DNA from 2 places in the Mesorhizobium sp. XAP4 genome. Region 2 is predicted to be linked to the other one. Evidence: predicted binding sites of a transcription regulator. Region 2 holds the regulator's gene; the other holds the start of a gene.
What was found. The regulator PhoB, encoded in region 2, activates phosphate uptake and scavenging genes when phosphate is short. The targets are predictions, from matches to a motif close to TGTCATNNANCTGTCAT.
Positions count from the first base shown of each region.

Region 1: ppk2 (polyphosphate kinase 2) is a predicted target of PhoB. The motif match lies at 3,750-3,766, and genes of this name have one in related genera.

Region 1 covers NZ_JARIXW010000007.1:140,873-149,247, reverse strand. The annotation lists gene P3C39_RS26935 (DUF2066 domain-containing protein) at 1-683, shown strand, start outside; gene hemB (porphobilinogen synthase) at 772-1,803, shown strand; gene P3C39_RS26925 (dihydrofolate reductase family protein) at 2,021-2,668, shown strand; gene ppk2 (polyphosphate kinase 2) at 2,720-3,640, opposite strand; gene P3C39_RS26915 (aldo/keto reductase) at 3,919-4,962, shown strand; gene P3C39_RS26910 (hypothetical protein) at 5,139-5,291, shown strand; gene P3C39_RS26905 (DUF982 domain-containing protein) at 5,358-5,591, opposite strand; gene P3C39_RS26900 (GntR family transcriptional regulator) at 5,705-6,370, opposite strand; gene P3C39_RS26895 (multidrug efflux MFS transporter) at 6,536-7,795, shown strand; gene P3C39_RS26890 (DUF423 domain-containing protein) at 7,824-8,198, shown strand; gene P3C39_RS26885 (hypothetical protein) at 8,231-8,375, opposite strand, start outside.
Region 2 covers NZ_JARIXW010000005.1:285,747-294,121, reverse strand. The annotation lists gene xylF (D-xylose ABC transporter substrate-binding protein) at 113-1,153, opposite strand; gene P3C39_RS22810 (ROK family protein) at 1,423-2,670, shown strand; gene phoB (phosphate regulon transcriptional regulator PhoB) at 2,687-3,376, opposite strand; gene phoU (phosphate signaling complex protein PhoU) at 3,393-4,100, opposite strand; gene pstB (phosphate ABC transporter ATP-binding protein PstB) at 4,127-4,945, opposite strand; gene pstA (phosphate ABC transporter permease PstA) at 4,963-6,279, opposite strand; gene pstC (phosphate ABC transporter permease subunit PstC) at 6,276-7,742, opposite strand; gene P3C39_RS22780 (substrate-binding domain-containing protein) at 7,839-8,375, opposite strand, start outside.

The DNA.
Region 1 (8,375 bases), on a different contig from region 2:
GCTTCAAGCGCTGCCTCGACGCGGTTCTGGTGCGGGTTTCCGGCGATCAGCGCCTGCCGGCGAAACCTGAAATGACGGCATTGCGCGACAAAGCCGGCACCTTCGTCGCCAGTTTCCACTATCGCGACCGCATGGAAGGCATTCCCAACCATGACGACCAGGGCACGTACGATCGGCCTCATAATCTCTACTGCCAGTACAAGCCTGCTGACATCGACCCGGTGCTGGCTTCGCTCGGCAGCAGGCCGTGGCTGACCGAGCGGCCACGGCTGGCGGTGTTTTTGGCGACCGAGCGCGGAACAACGCATTACGCGCTCGATGCCGAGGACGACCGTGGCATGCTGATGCGCGAATCGTTCGGCAATGCCGCCGTACCGCTGGCCATGCAGGTGACTTTTCCCACGGTGGCGCAGCTGTCGCAGGCCGGATTGGACGATCAGGCGCTTCGCAATGCCGAGATGACGAAGCTCGACACCCTTGCGGAGAAAGCCGGCGCCGACCAGGCGCTTTACGGCAGTCTCGTCTGGAGCGACAAGGAACTGGGCTGGATCGCCGACTGGCGGCTGGCCATGGCCGGCAAGACCTACGTCTGGCAGGTGCGCGGTGTCGGCTTCGACGAGGCTTTCCGTGTCGCCATCAGGGGCGCGGCACAGATTCTGTCAGGCAATGGGCAACCCGAATAGGCCTCGACCCGGTCGCTGGCACAATCGTGCCGCATTGGTCAGCGGCGGGAGCTCGTGGTAAAAGCCTGCCCGAACGAGAGTACTGGCGATGAACAAATTCACCCCCGCAAAGCCCGCCGGCGCGCGCGGCGTCGACGAGATCACCGGCAGCCGCCGTCTGCGCCGTATGCGCAAGGCCGACTGGTCGCGCCGTCTGGTGCAGGAGAACCGGCTCACGGTCGACGATTTGATCTGGCCGATCTTCGTCGTCGAGGGCAAGGGTATCCGCGAGCCTATCGCCGCCATGCCCGGCGTCTTCCGCCTGTCGATCGATCTCGCCGTCAAGGAGGCAGAGCGCGCGGCAAAACTCGGCATTCCCGCCCTCGCCACCTTCCCCAATGTGGACATCTCGCTGCGCGACCAGACCGGCTCGCACATCCTCGATCCCGACAATGTGATCAACCGCGCCACCCGTGCGATCAAGGATGCGGTACCGCAGATCGGCATCATCACCGACGCAGCGCTCGACCCATTCACCAGCCACGGCCATGACGGCATCCTGCGCGACGGCATCATCGTCAACGACGAGACAGTGGAACAGGTGACCGCCGCCGCAGTCATCCAGGCGGCCGCCGGCGCCGACATCATCGCACCGTCCGACATGATGGACGGCCGCATCGGCGCCATCCGCGACGCGCTCGATGCCAATGGTTTTCAGGACGTGGCGATCATGTCCTATGCGACCAAATTCGCCTCGGCCTTCTACGGACCCTATCGCGAGGCGGTGGGCACCGCCGGTCTGCTCAAGGGCGACAAGAAGACCTATTACATCGACCATGCCAATTCGGACGAGGCGGTGAGAGAGGCCGAACAGGACATCGCCGAGGGCGCCGACATGCTGATGGTCAAGCCCGGCCTGCCCTATCTCGACATCATCCGGCGGCTGAAGGACGAGTTCCAGATGCCGACCTTCGCCTACCAGGTGTCGGGCGAATATTCGATGATCAAGGCGGCAGGCGCCAATGGCTGGATCGACGGCGAGAAGGCAATGCTGGAATCGCTGCTCGCCTTCAAGCGCGCCGGCTGCGACGGCATCCTGACCTATTTCGCACCCGAAGTGGCGGAGATGCTGAAGGGGTAATTTCTCTTCGCGACGACGGCCGGTCGCGGCGAGCAATGTCGGCCAATCCGCTTCGACATCCATACCAATTTCCGGCTCTTGGCCGGGGAATCCATAGCGAGGGCCACTTGACCGTTGCGTGGGCTTCGTTTGAGCTTGAAAATACCGCTTGCAATTCACAATCGGTTTGTTACAAAAAACTGCTTGCAAAACACAATCGGTTATCGAGGAGGCTCGCATGTCCAAACTTCGCGTCAACGCTTTCACCCTATCGCTCGACGGCTATGGCGCCGGTCCCGATCAGGATCTGCAAAATCCGCTCGGCGTCGGTGGGGAATCCTTGCACAAGTGGTTTGTCGACACCCGCACCTTCCGCGAGATGGTGCTCGGACAAGATGGCGGCACCACCGACGTCAACGAGGCGTTCGCGGCGCGCAGCTTCGAAAATGTCGGCGCCTGGATCCTCGGCCGCAACATGTTCGGACCGATCCGCGGCGAATGGCCTGACGACAGCTGGAAAGGCTGGTGGGGCGACAACCCGCCCTATCATGTGCCGGTTTTCGTGCTGACCCATCACAAGCGGGAACCGATCACGATGGAGGGCGGCACCACTTTCCACTTCGTCGTCGACGGCATCCATTCAGCTCTTGAACGGGCCAAGGCTGCCGCTGGCGGCAAGGATGTGCGGGTCGGCGGCGGCGTCGCCACCATACGGCAATATCTGCAGGAAAAACTGATCGACGAGATGCATCTGGCGATCGCGCCGGTGCTGCTGGGCACGGGCGAGAACCTTTTTGCCGGCCTGGACATGCTCAAGCTCGGCTATGTCTGCAGCGAGCAGGTGGCGACCCCGCTCGCAACGCACGTCACCATCAAGCGGGCGTAAGGTGGAGAGCCAATCTCCCCCCTCGTGGGGGAGATCGCAGCTTCGTCTGCCTCAATACTTCTCCGGCACGTAGAGCTCGCGCGGCAGCACCTGGCGTTCGTATTCGGGGTTGAAGACGCGCTCCGGCAAAGTGATCTCCTCGTGCGGCACTTCCTCGTAAGGCAGCTGCTTGAGCAGATGGTCGATGCAGTTCAGCCGCGCGCGTTTCTTGTCGTTGCCCTCGACGATGAACCAGGGCGCTTCCGGGATGTTGGTGCGGGCGAAGGTCTCTTCCTTGGCCTTGGTGTACTGCTCCCAGCGCACGCGCGACTGCAGGTCCATCGGCGACAGTTTCCACTGTTTCATCGGATCGTGGATGCGCATCAGGAAGCGCATCTGCTGTTCCTCGTCGGTGATCGAGAACCAGTATTTGACCACGGTGATGCCCGAGCGGACCAGCATGCGCTCGAATTCCGGCACGTCGTGGAAGAATTCTTCGACCTGATCGGGCTGGGCAAAGCCCATCACCCGCTCGACGCCCGAGCGGTTGTACCATGAGCGGTCGAACAGCACGATCTCGCCGCCGGCCGGCAGATGCGGGACATAGCGCTGGAAATACCATTGCGACTTTTCGCGCTCCGTCGGCGCCGGCAGTGCGACGACACGGCAGATGCGCGGGTTGAGGCGCTGGGTGATGCGTTTGATGACACCGCCCTTGCCGGCCGAATCGCGTCCCTCGAAGATCACCACCAGCTTCTTCTTGTGGTGGGCGACCCAGGACTGCAGCTTGATCAATTCGGACTGCAGGGTGATCAGGTCGCGAAAATACTGCATGCGATCGATCGAAGGCGGATGCGAGTTCTTGTAGATCTTGGCGATCTCCATCGACAGCGCCGGCTCCGACATTTCGAGCTCATAGTCTTCGTCAAGCGTGTCGGCGAGCTCGGCTTCAAGCCAATCCCTGGCCGGAGAATTCTGTTTTAGCTCGGTCATTATCGGCTGCTCCACTTGCAAGCTCTGTCGATCCACGTCCGGCGCCCCAAACTCCCGGCCTACAGCCCGGGAACGGCAACACCTGAGCCGACTTCCATATAGGCCTGCAATGACGGTTTTATTGCAGCGCGAGCATGGTTACCGCCGCCGTCGGTCCAGCCAGGCATGATCGATCCGCCGCGCTGGCATGGAGACACGTCGCCCAAATTGTCCTACAAATAGCGGCCTTATTCGGGCACCCTCCCCAGCCCTTTCCCAATGCAATCGCGAGGACCGACATGGAATACCGCACCCTCGGCCGTTCCGGCCTGAAAGTTTCGACACTGACCATGGGGACCATGACGTTCGGCGGCGCCGGAGCTTTTTCGGCGGTCGGCAAGACGGATCTCGACGAAGCGCGCCGGATGATCGATCTCTGTATCGACGCCGGCATCAATGTCATCGACACCGCCAATGTCTATTCGAACGGCATTTCGGAAGAGATCATCGGCGAAGCGCTCGGCGGCAAGCGCAAGGGCGACGTGCTGATCGCCTCTAAGGCACGGATGCGGATCGGCAAAGGTCCAAACGATGAAGGCCTGTCGCGCCATCACCTGATCCGGGAATGCGAGAAGAGCCTGAAGCGGCTCAAGACCGACGTCATCGACATCTATTTCCTGCACGAATGGGATGGCGTGACGCCGCTGGAGGAAACCATCGGCGCGCTCGACACGCTGGTTGCCCAGGGCAAGATCCGCTATGTCGGCTGCTCCAACTATTCCGGCTGGCAGGTGATGAAGGCGCTCGGCATCAGCGACAGCCGTCATCAGCCGCGCTTCATCACGCAGCAGATCCACTACACGCTGGAAGCGCGCGAAGCGGAGTACGAACTGCTGCCGATTTCCGTCGACCAGGGGCTGGGCGTTCTGGTCTGGAGCCCGCTTGCCGGCGGATTGCTGTCCGGCAAATACCGCCGTGACAGCCCCACCGCCCGCCAACTCGCGGGCTGGTCGGAACCACCGATCCGCGACGAGGACCGGCTGTGGCGGATCGTCGATGTGCTTGTGGAGATCGGCGCGCAGCGCGGCGTGTCGGCAGCGCAGGTGGCGCTGGCCTGGCTGCTTGGCCGGCCGTCCATCAGTTCCCTGGTGATCGGCGGCAGGACGGAAACGCAGTTCCTGGACAACATCGCGGCGGCAAGCCTGGTGCTTTCGGGCGAGGAGCGCGCGCGCCTCGACGCGGTCAGCCGGCCGCCCCTGCTCTATCCCTACTGGCACCAGCAGCTGGCGGCAAAGGACCGTTTTGGTGCCGCCGATCTGGTGATTGACCGAAGCGGCATCTGATCGGCAAATCGATGGCGATAGGTATCGCCGCCGCAGTGATGGGCGTGGCCCCATCATTGCGGCGCGCATCTTGCAAGCCTGGCCATCATCGACGCACTATCGCTTCAGCTGTTGTGTTTGACGGCTAATGCTCCTAGGCAGGACCAGAGCCGCGAGGCAGTGAAAAAGGAGCCGATATGGCGCGACCACCAAACTACGATCAGGAACGCAAGGAACGCGACCGCCAGAAGGCGGCCAAGAAGGCCGAGAAGCTGGCAGCCAAGGTTGCAGCGAGGGAACGTTCGAAGCCCGAAGACGAGACTGAAGCCGAAACCGAAACGGCAAAGTGACGGCAAAAGGCCCGCAGATGCGGGCCGTGCCTCAATCCGGATTGCCGCCTCGGATGTCGCCTTGTGTCAGGCCGGCGCCTTGTCGCTGACAAAGACGTCCACTTCGCGCGCCGCCGCAATGAAGGCGCGCCTGGCGTTCATCGCCGGCTTGTCGCCGGCGAGTGCGTCATGGCAGGCCTGCAGGGCCGCGCGATGCTTGGGGCTGCGCTTGCCGGGCCAGCTGTTGAGGAGGTAGTCGGAAGCCTCACGCGCCGTGCGCAAGAGCTGAGTGCTTCCCGCCGCGACTGACTTCACAGTCACAGGTGTTTCAAATCGGTTGTTTTCCATCGCCGCTCCTTACGCCATCGGCGTCTGCGAAGCGAGGGCGAAAGTGCGCACACGTCCAGACGCCGCTTTGCGCCCCTTCATCCACCTTAAGCAGCAACGACGGCAAAGCCTCTGGCGCGAAGACCGCGCCGATCGTTGGCGAGCGACGTCACCAGCCGGTCGCGGCTGCCGACGATGTGGACCGAGAGCAGGCGCGCAGCTTCATCGGCGTCGCCACGGCGTGCCGCCGCCAGTATGGCGCGATGTTCGGCCCAGGCGCGGCTGAGGGCCGCTTCGTCGCGAACCTCCAGCCAGCGCGCCCGTGACAGGCGCGTCATGGCATCGCGGACCGCCCGGAACAGGAATTCATTGCCTGACAGACGCGCCAGTTCGATGTGAAAATCCATGCCGACGCGATGCCATTCCTCGCGCGGCGTGTCGTTGTCGCAGGATTCGAGCATCGCCTGGATGACATCGATGGCGCTCCGGTCCGCCAGGCTGCATGTCAGGCGAACTGCCGCAACCTCGACCGCCTCCCTGTAGACGGCGATCTGCTCGAGTTCAGCCAGATTGATCGGCGACACCGTCCAGCCGCGCCCGTCCCTGCCGACCAGCCCCTCGGTCTCGAGCCGCAGAAGTGCTGCCCTGACCGGGGTTCGCGATGCACCGAAACGGCTCTCGATCCAGCGCTCGGTCAGCTTTTCGCCGGGACCGATCTCGAGGCCCAGGATCATCTGCCGAAGCTGTTTTTCGACGCTGTGCATCTGCGACATTGTCGTTTCCACCTTTTGGCCGTTTGCGATCGTCTTGCCGATCACGTTCGACAGGTTGCATTGACAGCGGCCAAGCTTGCGTCCATGACGTGCACCATCTTGGTATCCCAAATTGGTATCCGCAGCAAGCATCGATAGAAGAGTTGCTGGGACAGGACATACGACATGCAGCAGAGCACGCCCCCGGCGACCGACAGCACCTACAACATCCACTGGCGGCGCAATCTGTTCGTGTGCTTCGCCGGTTCGTTTTCGACGCTTGTCGCCATGACGCTGCTTCTGCCGTTCCTGCCGCTCTATATCGAGCAGCTGGGTGCCGAGGGTCACGCGGCGATCGTGCAATGGTCGGGGATTGCCTATGGCGCGACGTTCTTCGCGGCGGCGCTGGTGGCGCCGCTCTGGGGACGTCTCGGCGACCGCTATGGCCGCAAGGTGATGCTGGTTCGCGCCAGCTTCGGCATGGCCATATGCATGTCGCTGACCGGCATGGTGCAGACGGTCTGGCAGCTGGTGCTGCTGCGGCTGCTCATCGGCTTTGCCGGCGGCTACTCCTCGGGATCGACCATCCTCGTCGCCATGCAGACACCCAAGGAGCGTTCCGGCTGGGCGCTGGGCCTGCTGTCGGCCGGCATCACGGGCGGGGCTCTGGTCGGCCCGCTGGTTGGCGGCGCCCTGCCGCCGCTGATCGGCATCCGCGCCACCTTTCTCCTCTCCGGCGGCGTCATCTTCCTGGCATTCCTGGCGACCACGTTTCTGATCAAGGAGAATCCCCGGCCGAAAACAGCAGACGCCGGAGCGACGCAGAAGCGGAAAGGCGGCTGGTCACAAATCCCCGACAAACGGCCTGTTGTCGCCATGCTGGCGACCGGCATGCTGTTGAGCTTCGCCACCATGTCGATCGAGCCGATCATCACCGTCTATGTGCAGCAGCTCATCGAGGACCAGAGCCGCGTCACGCTGATATCAGGCGTCGTCATGTCGGCGGCGGCCCTTGGCGCCATCCTGTCGGCCTCGCGCCTCGGCAAGCTCGCCGACCGCGTCGGCCACTGGAACGTCATCATCGGCGCGCTTGCCGTCTCGGCGCTGCTGCTGATCCCGCAGGCCTTCGTCACACAGAGCTGGCAACTCACCGGCCTGCGCTTCCTGATGGGTCTGGCGCTGGGCGGGCTGTTGCCCTGCATCACCAGCGTGATCCGCCACAATGTTCCCGATGGGGTCGGCGGCAATGTGCTCGGGCTGTCGATCTCCGCCCAATATGTCGGGCAAGTCGCCGGCCCCTTGCTGGGCGGCTTTGCCGGTGGTCATTTCGGCATGCGTTCGGTGTTTCTGGGCACATCCGTCTTGATGGCCGGCGGCGCGGTGTATAACTGGCTGGCACAGTCACGCCGCGAGCAGGACATGCTTGCCCACCCCGGCAAGCCCTGACGGGGTTGGGCGTCACGGAGCCCCAAACATGAGCACAGCCGAACGACCTTCCGACAACAGCAGCCGTATCCTCGTCCTGACCGGGGGCTTCTGCGGTGCTGCCGGCGTGGCGCTGTCGGCCGCGGCGGCGCATCTCGGCGGCGCCTTCGTTGGCACCGCCGCATCGTTCCTGCTGATGCATGCGCCGGTCTTCCTTGCCGCCGGATTGCTTGGCGCGAACCGGATCCTGCGCATCGGCAGCCTGATCCTGCTGGTTGGGCTTCTGCTGTTCTGCGGCGATCTGCTGGCCCGCGATTTCATCGGGTCGCGGCTATTCCCGCTGTCGGCGCCGATCGGCGGCACGCTGCTCATTGCCGGCTGGCTGGCGATCGCTGCCTCGGCGCTGGTGCGCGTGCGGTCCTGACGCCCGCCGGCACCAAACGTCGAGCGTGGCGGCTAATCCTGCCGGCGCTCGGGCTTGATGAGCAATTCGCGATTGCGCCGCCGCAGCCTTGCCAACCGACGCCGCTCCGGCCGTTCGGAAGCCGGCGCGATGCCCCAATAGTTGCGGTAGATGTCTTCAAATAGATAGCTCACGGGA
Region 2 (8,375 bases):
CGCATGCCGGAGCCCAGCCTAGAAGCTATCCGCATGATGCGGAAACACAATTCTTTGAGAAAACGCCGCGGCTTTTGGGCCGCGGCGTTCAGATATTTCGAAGTGGTCCGGATCAGTTACAGGCCGCGACGGTGCCGGCAGCGACACCCGCGCAGACTTCGTCCTTCTTGATCCAGCCAGCGTCGATGACGACGTTGAGATTGTCCTTGGTGATGGCAACCGGAGTCAGGAACAGCGACTTGACGGTGTTGCCGCCCGGCGTCGTGAAGTCCTTGGCGCCGGCGATGTCGCTCGTCTTCTTGCCGTCGGCCAGTTGCGAGGCGATCTCGGCGGCATTCTTGCCGAGCTCGCGCGCGTCCTTCCACACCGACACGGTTTGCGTGCCCAGGGCGATGCGGTTCAGCGCGGCGTGGTCGCCGTCCTGCCCCGAGACCGGCACGGTGCCGGCCAAGCCTTGAGCCGTCAGCGCCGCGACGACGCCACCGGCAGTGCCGTCATTGGCCGCGACCACCGCGTCGACCTTGTTGTCGTTGGCGGTCAGGAACTGTTCCATGTTCTTCTGGGCGTTGGCGGGCAGCCAGCCATCCGTGTAGGCTTCGCCGACATTCTTGATCTTGCCGCTGTCGATGGCTTCCTTGAGCACTTCCATCGAGCCCGAGAACAGGAAGTCGGCATTGGGATCGGCACCGGAGCCCTTGATGAAGACGTAGTTGCCTTCCGGCTTGACCTTGAACACTTCGCGGGCCTGCATGCGGCCGACTTCCTTGTTGTCGAAGGTCAGATAGAAAACATCCTTGTTCTCGATCAACCGGTCATAGCCGACGACCGGAATGCCTTCGTCCAGGGCTTTCTGCACGGCCGGGCCGATGGCCGAAGCATCCTGCGCCAGGATGATCAGGGAATTGGCGCCCTGCGAGATCAGGCTTTCGACGTCCGTAAGCTGCTTGCCGGGATTGGACTGCGCATCGGCGGAGATGTACTTGTCGCCGGCGGCCTCGATCGCCGTCTTCATGGCGGCCTCGTCGGTCTTCCAGCGTTCCTCCTGGAAGTTGGACCACGAAACGCCGACGACTTTGTCCTTCGCCTGCGCGACAGACGCGAGCGTCAGCGACATGGCGGCACCCGCCAGGATGGCGGCTGTGAATCTTTTCATATTATCCTCCCTGCGCCGCGTATGGCGCGACCAAACTGGCCCGAAGGCCGGCACAAAGGCCCTATTTTTTCGAGCCTCGAAAAAATACTGGGCCAACGCCCGAACGCTGTCAACATCGATTCTGATGGATTTTGATGTCGTTTCGAATTTTTTTCGGGCCTCGGAATAAATAAATGACACGGCGCGCGGCTTCTGCCAGTATTTGACCGCGTCACCGACAGCGTTCCAGGGCAGGAAGAACCGCGGCGACCGGGAGGATATGAAAGAGCATGTCGGTCGGAATCCGCCACGACGATTTGCGCCGCCGCAACCGCGCGATGGTGATCGCCGCGGTGCGCCGCGCCGGACAGCCGTCGCGCACCGAGATCGCCGCAACCACAAGCCTCAGCCATTCGACGATCTCGGCGATCTCATCCGACCTGATCGTCGAAGGCATCCTGACCGAAAGCAAGCCGAGCGAGGCCGGCTCGCTCAAACGCGGCCGTCCGCAGGTCGGCCTCAGCCTCAATCCGGAAGCGGCCGCGGTAATGACCGTGGTGCTGTCGCTGAACTTCCTCTCGGTCGCCGTCATCGACTATGCCGGCCAGGTAATATCCGAGGAACAGCGCCGGCTCGACACGCTGACGATGTCGCGCGACTCGCTGATCGGTGAGTGCACGGCAATCGTGCGGCGCCGCCTGGAAGATCCCGACCTGGACGTGCGCAGCATCGCTCGTATCGCGCTGGCCGTCCAGGGCATCACGGACACCCGTGCCCGCGCCATGCTGTGGTCGCCGATCACGCCGCACACCGACATCGCCTTCGCCGACATATTCGAAGAGGAGTTCGGCGTCCCCGCCATTATGGAGAACGACTGCAACATGATGGCGGTGGCGCTGCGCTGGCGCGATCCCGATCGTTACCGCGACGATTTCATCGCTATCCTTTTGTCGCACGGCATCGGCATGGGGCTGGTGCTGAAGGGCGAATTGTTCACCGGCACCCATTCCTCGGGCGGCGAATTCGGCCACATGATTCATCGGCCGAACGGGGCGCTGTGTCGCTGCGGACGGCGCGGCTGCGTCGAAGCCTATGCCGGCAATTATGCCATCTGGCGCAACGCGCGGCAGATGGGCGAGGATGCAGAACCCGTCGCCGATGTCAGCGACGTCGACATGCGCGCCCTGGCTGCCGCCGCCCGCGAGAGGGACGGGCCCGAACGGGAAGCCTATCGCAAGGCCGGCGAAGCGCTCGGCTACGGCCTCGGCAGCCTGTTTGCGCTGATCGATCCGGCGCCGGTCGCCATGGTCGGCGTCAGCGCCGCCGCCTTCGACCTGATCGAGCCGGCATTGCGGCAAGCGATTGCCCAGACCGCCGGCGGCCAGCATTCCAAGTCGATTTCCTTCGACACCGAGCCGAACGAACTGCCGCTGATCCGCGAAGGCTGCGCCATGCGGGCGCTGATCTTCGTCGATCAGGAGATTTTTGCGCCGGGCGTGCAGGCGAGATCCGGTCTCGGCGGCAAGAACGTGGCGTGAGTTCAAACGAGGGAGTTCAGTCCTCGCGAATGGCGTAACCCGCCCCACGGATGGTGCGGATGACATCGGGCATACGGCCGTTGTTGACCGCCTTGCGCAGCCGGCCGACATGCACATCGACCGTGCGTTCGTCGATGTAGATCGTCTCGCCCCAGACATTGTCGAGCAGTTGGCTGCGCGAGAACACGCGGCCTGGATGGCGCATCATGAATTCAAGCAGGCGGAATTCCGTCGGCCCGAGCCGGATCTCGCTCTTCTTGCGATAGACACGGTGCGATTCGCGATCGAGCACGATATCGCCGACCTTCAGCACGCTGGACAGCACTTCCGGCTTGGCCCGGCGCAGCAGCGCCTTGACCCTGGCCATGAACTCCGGCGTCGAGAAAGGCTTGACCAGATAGTCGTCGGCACCGGTCGAGAGGCCGCGCACGCGGTCGCTTTCCTCGCCTCGCGCGGTCAGCATGATGATCGGCAGCCGCTCGGTCTCGGGACGCATCCTTAGCCGGCGGCAGAGTTCGATACCGGAAACCGCAGGCACCATCCAGTCGAGCACCAGAAGGTCTGGAACGTTCTCCTGCAGCCGGATTTCGGCCTCGTCGCCGCGCGTCACCACCTCGACCTGGTAACCTTCGGATTCGAGATTGTAGCGGAGCAGCACGCCTAGCGGCTCCTCATCCTCCACCACCATGATGCGTGGCGCGATCATCGGCTGGTCACCCCTGTCATGCCGCTGGCGCGGACATTGCCGTCTCGTCCTGCTTCGGACGGTTGGCTGGCAACTGCGTGCCGGTCAAAACATAATAGGCATTTTCGGCGATGTTGGTCACGTGGTCGCCGATCCGCTCGAGGTTCTTGGCGCAAAACAACAGGTGCGTGCACGCCGTGATGTTGCGCGGATCTTCCATCATGTAGGTCAGAAGTTCGCGGAACACCGATGTGTATTTGACGTCGATGCGTTCATCATTGTTTCTGAGCGTGGCAAGCGCTGCCGCGTCAGCGGCGGCATACTCGTCGACGACCCCCTGCACCTGGATCAGCACCAGCTGCGCCATCGCGTCGATCGAATGCGAAAGGTCGTGCGGCGTGACGCTCAGCCCGACAGTGCCGACGCGCTTGGCGATGTTCTTGGCAAGGTCACCGATGCGCTCGAGGTCGCCGGCCATGCGGATCGAACCGACTACCGCACGCAGATCGTTGGCCATTGGCTGGCGCTTGGCGATCAGCGTGATAGCACGATCGTCCAGCTCGCGCTGGCGTGCATCCATGATGGCGTCGTCGGAAACCACCCGCTGCGCCAGCGCATTGTCCGAATTGAGCAAAGCCCTGGTCGAGCCACCGACCATCGAGCGGGCGAGATCGCCCATGTCGCGGATCAGCTGGCTGATCTGCTCCAGATCCTCATCGAAAGATGCGACGGTATGTTCACCCATGATCTTCGTCCCTCATATGCCAGAGATCAGCCGAACCGGCCGGTGATGTAGTCCTGGGTGCGTTTGTCGTCGGGGGTGGTGAACATCTTGTCGGTGGCGCCCTCCTCGACCAGATAGCCAAGATGGAACATCGCGGTGCGCTGCGACACGCGCGCTGCCTGCTGCATCGAATGGGTGACGATGACGATCGTATAGTTCTGACGCAGTTCGTCGATAAGTTCCTCGACGCGAGCGGTGGCGATCGGGTCGAGCGCCGAACACGGTTCGTCCATCAGGATCACCTCGGGTGACACGGCGATGGCGCGTGCAATGCACAGGCGCTGCTGCTGGCCACCGGAAAGACCCGTGCCAGGTTCCTGCAAACGGTCCTTGACCTCGTTCCAGATCGCCGCCTTCTTCAGGCTGGACTCGACGATCTGATCCATGTCGGCCTTGCGCTTGGCCAATCCGTGGATGCGCGGCCCATAGGCGACGTTCTCGTAGATCGACTTGGGGAACGGATTGGGTTTCTGGAACACCATGCCGACGCGCGCCCTGAGTTCGACGACATCGATGTTCTTGTCGTAGATGTCCTCTTCGTCGAGCGTGATCTTGCCGGTTACCCGTGCTGAATCGATGGTGTCGTTCATGCGATTGAGGCAGCGCAGGAAGGTGGACTTGCCGCAGCCGGAGGGGCCGATCAGCGCCGTCACCTGGTTCAGGCGGACGTCGAGATCGACGTCGAACAGCGCCTGCTTCTCGCCGTAGAACACGCCGACCTTGTCGCCGCGCATTTTGATCACTTCGTTCGACTTCATCTTGTCGCCCACTGCGTTTTCAAGGGACTGTTCGGTCATGATGTTCATACCAAAATGCCTTTTTTCTACCAGCGCCGCTCGAACCGACGCCGAAGCACGATCGCGGTGATGTTCATGGCCATGAGGAAGACGAGCAGGATGATGATGGCGCCGGACATACGCTCGACGAAGGCGCGTTCGGCCTCGTTCGCCCACATATAGATCTGCACCGGCAGCGCGGTGGCCGGATCGAAAGGCGTCGTCGGTGGATCGGCGACGAAGGCGACCATGCCGATCAACAGCAGAGGCGCGGTTTCGCCGAGCGCGCGCGCAAGACCGATGATAGTGCCGGTGAGGATGCCGGGTGCGGCAAGCGGCAGGATGTGCTGGAACACCATCTGCATCTTGGAGGCGCCAAGGCCGAGAGCTGCCGAGCGGATCGACGGCGGCACCGCGGCAAGCGCGGCGCGCGTCGCGATGATGATCGTCGGCAGCGTCATCAGCGTCAGCACCAGGCCACCGACGAAAGCGGCGGAGCGCGGCATGCCCAGGAAATTGATAAACACCGCGAGGCCGAGCAAGCCGAAGACGATTGACGGCACTGCGGCCAGATTGTTGATGTTGACCTCGATAAGGTCGGTGAAACGGTTCTTCTTGGCGAATTCCTCCAGATAGATGGAGGCGGCGACGCCGATCGGCAGCGCGAGCAGCAGCACGATCACCATCATATAAAACGAGCCGATGATCGCCACGCCCATGCCCGAGGTTTCCGGGCGGCTGGAGGCGCCGTAGGTGAACAGGCCGCTGTTGAAGTGCTCGGCCATCGCGCCCTCGGCCTTGAGCTTGTTCATCCAGGCGATCTGCTGGTCCGAGACCTTGCGTCGCGCTTCCTCGACACTGAGGTCGATCTGGCCCTTGAAAGCCGAGTCGAGATTGGCGGCGGCGAGGATGTTGACGTCGCGTGTCGTGCCGATCACCGAGGGATCGGCGGCAACGATGTCGCGCAACTGGACGCGGGCGCCTTCCGAAAGGAAGCCCTTGAGCTTCTGGATCATCGGCTTGTCATCAGGAGAAATGCCGAGCTTGGCCACCAGCGCGTTTTCTGCGAGCTTGGGATAATTCGCCTTGATCAGAACGCTCGGATCGGTTGCGCGCTTGCCGGAAGGATCGATCACCTTCTCGTCGAACGTGATCGGCAGCGATACCGTCGTCTGCCAGAAGGCGGTGTAGCCTTTCGAGACGATGGTGATCAGCATGATTGCCAGGAACGCCAGGCCTACGGAAATCGCCACGACGCCATAGATGCGGAAACGGCGTTCGGCGGCGTAACGGGCCTTCAGGCCGATGTCGCGGCGCGGATGGGCCGCCGGCCTGACCATCGTATCCATGGGAATGTCGGTCATTCGTACTGCTCCCGATATTTGCGCACGATGTAGAGCGCGACGATGTTCATCACCAGCGTCAGCGTGAACAGCGTCAGCCCGAGCGCGAAGGCGACCAGCGTCTGCGGCGAATTGAACTCGAGGTCGCCGGTGAGCTGGTTGACGATCTTGACGGTGATGGTCGTCATCGCCTCGAACGGGTTGATGGTGAGGTTGGCGGCGACGCCCGCCGCCAGCACGACAATCATCGTTTCGCCGATGGCGCGCGAGGCAGTCAGCAGGATGGCGCCGACGATGCCGGGCAGTGCCGCCGGCAGGATCACCCGCTTGATCGTCTCGGAGCGGGTCGCGCCGAGGCCGAGCGACCCGTCGCGCATGGCGCGCGGCACCGCGGTTATGATGTCGTCTGAGAGAGAGGAGACGACCGGGATCAGCATGACGCCCATGACCAGGCCGGCGGTGAAGATGCTCTGGCCCTGGATGAACGGCGAGCCGCCGGTCAGCGCCGCGGACAGGTCGCGCAGGAACGGCCCAAGCGTGACGACGGCGAAGATGCCGTAGACGATGGTCGGTATGCCGGCCAGCAGTTCAAGCGCCGGCTTGACCACCGAGCGCACCCTGGGCGTTGCGTATTCGGCCATGTAGACAGCCGACATCAGCCCGACCGGCACCGCAACCAGCAGCGCGACGGCGGCGATATAGAGCGTGCCGGCAAGAAGCGGGATCAGGCCGAACTGGCCCTGGCTGCCGCCCGAACCGGCAGCGGCAAAACGCGGATCCCAGACCGTGCCGAAGAAGAAACTCATCGGCGAGACGCTCTCGAAGAAGGTGATCGTCTGGAACAGCATCGAAAGCACGATGCCGACGGTGGTCAGGATGGCGATGGTGGAGGCGGCAAGCAGCCCCCACAGCATCAGCCGCTCGACATTGTTGCGCGCCCTGGCGCGCGGCTCGATCTGCCTGAGCGCATAGAAGGCGCCGGCGATCGAGGAAGCGAGAATGACAATGGCACCGAACAGGCTGAGCCGGTCCTGGACCTTGTTCGCCTCGACGGCGATCGGGATCATGTAATCCTGTGTGTCGCTCGCCAGTGCCACGCCCTTGGCGGCGAGCAGCGGCTGCAACTCGGCAAAGCTGGCAGGCATTGCGGCCAGTGTGCCAGCATCGAGTTTGCGCAGGCCCCTGGCGAGGCTCTTTACCAGGCTGACATCCAGTGCCTCGCTGGCAACCTTGCTGTCGACGGTACGCTCGGGCAAGGCAGCGTGGATGTGCCGGTCAAGATAGACCGAAGAACCGACGGCCCAGACGGCAAGCAGCAAAAGAGCAGGCAGGACGGCGAGCAGGAAGGCCCACCAGCCGTGATAGTGGGCACGCGAATGCGGCTTGACCTTGCCATTGTCCTGGGCCGCGGCACGCTGCCGGCCGATGAAAAAGGCAACCAGGCCGACGGCAACGACGATGGCCAGTACGAGCAAGGACGACATGGACCCACCCCAAGGGAAATTCTAACGCAGCCGCCATTGCGGCCTGCGGTGAAACCGGGGCGCGGATTTGACCCGCACCCCGGTTCGGCAGCTTGATTACATCGACTTTCCGGCGGCGAAAGCGTCACGCTGGGCCTGACGCTCGGCATCCGGAGCAGCAACGAGGCCGTATTCGGCGAGCGGGCTTTCCGGGCCAACCATCTGGTCGTCGAGGAAGAACTCGACATATTCCTTGAGGCCGGGAACGACGCCCAGATGCGCCTTCTTGACGTAGAAGAACAGCGGGCGCGAGACGGGATACTTGCCGCTGGCAATCGTCTCGGTCGAAGGCACGATACCTTCCACGGTGGCGACCTTCAGCTTGTCGGCATTGTTCTCATAGAAGGCGAGGCCGAACACGCCGACGCCGGTCTTGTTGGAGTCGATGCGGGCGAGCGTCTCGGTATAGTCGCCATCGATGTCGACGGCCTTGCCGTCCTTGCGGATGGCAATGCAGGTTTTGCCGATTTCCTTGTCGTCGGCAATGCCGGCGGCCTTGAGAGCAGCCTTGTCACAGCCGGCATCGAGAAGCTTGGTCTCGAACACTTCGCGCGTGCCGTGCTTTTCGCCCGGAATGTAGGCGGCGATGTCCCA